DNA from 2 places in the Paenibacillus sp. V4I9 genome. Region 2 is predicted to be linked to the other one. Evidence: riboswitches for the same ligand, from Rfam matches in the RefSeq annotation. Region 2 holds a riboswitch; the other holds the start of a gene.
The links. A riboswitch is a leader RNA that binds a small molecule or an ion and turns the genes downstream of it on or off. The one in region 2 is predicted to bind ZMP and ZTP.
Positions count from the first base shown of each region.

Region 1: another riboswitch for ZMP and ZTP. It lies ahead of QFZ81_RS10805 (DJ-1/PfpI family protein); the one in region 2 lies ahead of rpiB (ribose 5-phosphate isomerase B).

Region 1 covers NZ_JAUSZE010000001.1:2,370,480-2,372,649, reverse strand. The annotation lists gene QFZ81_RS10810 (GlcG/HbpS family heme-binding protein) at 1-452, opposite strand, end outside; ZMP/ZTP riboswitch at 604-682, shown strand; gene QFZ81_RS10805 (DJ-1/PfpI family protein) at 745-1,338, shown strand; gene QFZ81_RS10800 (hypothetical protein) at 1,873-2,094, opposite strand.
Region 2 covers NZ_JAUSZE010000001.1:7,468,123-7,470,292, forward strand. The annotation lists gene QFZ81_RS34425 (manganese efflux pump MntP) at 1-115, shown strand, start outside; gene QFZ81_RS34430 (low molecular weight protein arginine phosphatase) at 173-766, shown strand; ZMP/ZTP riboswitch at 843-923, shown strand; gene rpiB (ribose 5-phosphate isomerase B) at 1,028-1,486, shown strand; gene QFZ81_RS34440 (TIGR01440 family protein) at 1,527-2,132, shown strand.

The sequences.
Region 1 (2,170 bases), 5.1 Mb from region 2:
GTCATGACTTCGTACGCGTTACCCAAATAACACTGCAGCGCCTTTAACGCCGCAACCCCTACCGCTATGTCATCCTCACCATTCCCTCCGCTTACACCAACCCCGCCAATGACACTCCCGTTCACCACAATCGGAAGTCCCCCGACGAAAATGGCAAATTTACCAGGCATCATGGCATGAATCCCAAATGCCTCACCATGGATGGTCGCTGGGCCGCCGGGCTGATTGAACAAATGTGTAGAACGCCTGTGATTGCTAGCTGTAAACGCCTTAGCTATGGCGATTTCCGGGCTCGTATTGCGAGCGCCATTCATTCTTTCTAATGCAATTAGATATCCGCCGTCGTCTACGATACATATCGTTTCGGCTGCTTTCGCTTCTATTGCCGCTTGTATGCCTGCTGCGATCATGACTCTCGCTTCTTCTAATTCAAGCTTAAATACTAATTTCATAAGTCATTCCCTCCCTGCTTGGTAGGCCATAATGACGTGCGCAACGAACACCTCTTCAATTCATATGGGGACGTGAGGGGTTTAAGTCATGGTCGCCGCTTGAAAAAAGTTATTGAATTTCGGAGTTGGAAATTGTAAGATTATAGAAATTAAACCGATGTGTGACTGGCGTAAACATGGATAACCATGAGGGAGCACATCGCAAGCAGCCGTACGCCTGGGCAAAGTATTTGATCCTTGATCAAGTGCTTTTTTGTGCTTTTATGACAATTGAAAGGTCAGGTGGCTGTTTATGAAAATGGCATTCGTACTATTTGATGGGATGACCGCGTTAGACTTCGCCGGCTTCTATGAAGCTATCACATGGATGGGTATTTTGGGAGCTAAAGAAAACGTCACTTGGGATTTCTGCTCCAATAAGGAGGAAATTACGGACGACCGAGGCTTAACCCTTAAGGTGACGCATGTCTATCCCGATCTATCGGGTTATGATCTCCTGTTTGTTCCTGGCGGATTTTCAACGAGAAGCCTTAGATTCGACTCTGCCTTCATCACTTGGCTCCAAACCTCAGGTAATGTGACTTACAAGGTTTCTGTGTGTACAGGTGCGTTATTACTAGGTGCAGCCGGATTCCTACATGAAAAAAAAGCAACCACCAATCCTTCCGCCTATGAGTTATTGACGCCTTACTGTTCCGAAGTCATTAAAGAACGAATCGTCAGAGACGGGAATCTCTTTACCGGCGGCGGCGTTTCGGCCTCCATTGACTTAGGATTATTCGTCATTGAATCGCTCACTGATTCAGATTTCGTACAGCTAGTTCAACAAAAGATGGATTACCCTTACTACCAAGCGGGACAGTTGTCTAATGTGAATTTGGAGTAATAACCTACTCTATAAGGATAAACGGCTTACTCTTGCCTTGGACGAGAGCGAAAGTGAGTGTAAATGTGAGAGTGTGTGTGTGTGTGTGTGTGTGTGTGCGAGTGCGTTTATTAAGGTTGATATAAAGCATGGTGCGCCCAGACGTAAATTTTCAAACATTTGCTTGCTTACTCGCTCATCGATGTAAAGTTGTTGCACTTTGTACAACATTTGGAAAGTTTATTCACGTTATCCTCGCGATTGTTGCACAAAATACAACATCTTCACCTTTGTCCTGAAGAAATGATGGAAATTGTTGTACGCTGTACAACATTCCCTCCCATATTCCCCACATCAATTGTATAGAACAAAACAATAAACCAGAAGCACAAAAAACACTATCGCTTCCCGGCCGATTATGCATGATCATGTATCCTAATCACTCGAGCCGAGTCCGTATCTCCTTCTTAACAGTGGGTAAGCTCTTCTCCCTCTACCCAAACAAATAAAAAATAAGCCTATCCAGCCCTCTCAAAGAGGCTGGATAGGCTTATTTTATTCTTTAGGCTGTTCACGGTTAACACGAACGGGTCTCTCGACCCAATTCTCACGATTCATACGTTGAACCTGATTAATCGGGTTCTTAAGATCGATAATCTCAGCGGGTTTACCCTCCGCTTGCATGGTGGTCGCTAGCTTTTCCTTATAACCCGTTCCGGCTGCTGGTCCGCCACCCCCGTTGCGCTTACCCTTGTTCCAAACTCTACCTTTACTCATTTCACCACTCCATTTTTGTTTTAAGTGTAAAGGCATAAGTAGAAAAACGCAAATTTTTACTTCCAATCATCATCAA
Region 2 (2,170 bases):
GCTATCCATCGCCGGTTTGTTGGTTGGTAGGCGGGTAAGCGGCTTGGTAGGCGAGTATGGCGAGGCTTTTGGCGGGCTTATTTTGCTCACGTTTGGGATCAAGTTTTTACTATGATACAATAGGGTATATAAAGTTTTCATCTTAGCTTATGCTTATGATTAGGAGGGAATCATGTTGCGAATTCTATTTGTCTGTACAGGAAATACGTGCCGCAGTCCATTAGCAGAAGGTTTGCTGCGTATCAGGGTGCATCAAGAAGGGCTTGCGGCGGAGGTTCGTTCAGCAGGGGTATCCGCGGTGACGGGTGGTCCAATTTCCCGAAATAGTGCATCGCTTTTACAGGAAGCGGGCTTCAAGGAGTCCATTAGTTCTTTGGCGATCCAAGAGTCTGAAGTGAATTGGGCTGATCTCATTTTGACGATGACGATGGGTCATAAGCGTACGGTCATTCAGCGGTTTCCGGGTGCGATTGAAAAGACTTTTACGCTCAAAGAGTACGCCCTGGATGATGCTCATATTTTACAGGCGATTGAGGAAAGGGAGCAGCTCGTTACGGAGCTTCAGCTCAAACAGGCTCTTTCGCAAGAAGTGTCTGTAGAAGAAAGAAGCCGCATTTATAAACTTGAACATGCGATTCCTGACTTTGACATTTCTGACCCGTTCGGAGGCTCCATAGAGACTTACCGACAAACGGCCGAGGAAATCAGCGGGAGTTTAGATAAATTGGTTCAGAAAATACGTGCACGAAACGAAGGCTCCAAATAACTCACGTTCTATATATACGAATTGCGGATACATCTTTACACATGGGGTAGAATGCGATAAAATAGAGGTATCAATCAAGACTCAATGTAACTGGCGACGAGTGGGAGTAACCACAATGGAGCATTGAGCTATACGGCCGGTCGCCTGGGCAAAAGAGCAACGCGCGTTTTCTAGCGTGTCCGCTCTTTTTTTCGTTTTCTGGTGAGCTTTGGGATATAATAGGATGGTCGAATTTCGAACAAGCAAAGGAGCGTTCTACTCATGAAAATTGCTTTAGGTGCGGATCATGCAGGCTATCGTTTGAAAGATGTTATCATTCCTTTTATTGAGTCATTAGGTCATCAAGTCGTCGATTACGGCTGCACCTGTGCAGATTCGGTCGATTATCCCGACTATGCGCTTAAAGTTTGTGAGCAAGTGGTATCAGGCGAAGCTGACAAAGGTATTCTGATTTGCGGAACGGGTATCGGGATGTCGATTGCCGCGAATAAGGTTCCGGGCATCCGCTGTGCACTTGTGCATGATCTATTTTCAGCGAAAGCGACGCGTGAGCACAATGATACGAACGTACTTGCCTTAGGGGAACGTGTTATTGGACCGGGTGTAGCAGAGGAAATCGTGAAAATTTGGCTCGAAACCGAGTTTTCTCAAGGTGTTCGCCACCAGAATCGGATTAACAAAGTGCAAAGTATCGAAGACCGTTTCACACTGCATCCATAGAATATTTCCTAACGGAAAATTCGAGAAACGAGGGATCACGATGACAGATTCCATTCTTTCTAATGTTGCCGAGGCTTTGGAAACGAATCTTCGGGAATTGGTCAAAGTCGGCAATCTAAGATCAGGTCACATTCTGATTATCGGAACGAGCACGAGTGAAATTCTCGGGCATAGGATCGGTACATCGGGTACGCTGGATGCGGCCAAGCCGATTTTTGAAACGGCGCAGCGAATAAGCCGCGAGTTCGGGCTGCATTTAGCTTTTCAATGCTGCGAGCATTTGAACCGCGCGATTGTTATTGAGGAAGAGCTGCTATCGCATGCGCCTCAGCTTGAGCCTGTCTCTGTCATTCCGGTGCCAAGGGCCGGAGGCTCGATGGCCTCCTATGCGTACCGTCATTTCGCGAAGCCGGTCGTTGTCGAGATGATTCAGGCACATGCCGGAATCGATATTGGCAGCACACTCATCGGGATGCATCTGCGCCCAGTTGCTGTGCCAGCAAGACCGCCAGTGCGAAACATTGGCCATGCCTATGTAACGATGGCTTTTACCCGGCCTAAGCTGGTCGGTGGTACAAGGGCAGTATACTCGCAAGATATCGCTGATCAGCTCTATCAAACAGCCGCACCCGATGCGGATTGTTAGCCATTTACCTCAATGAATAAAGACTTAACAAATAAGAT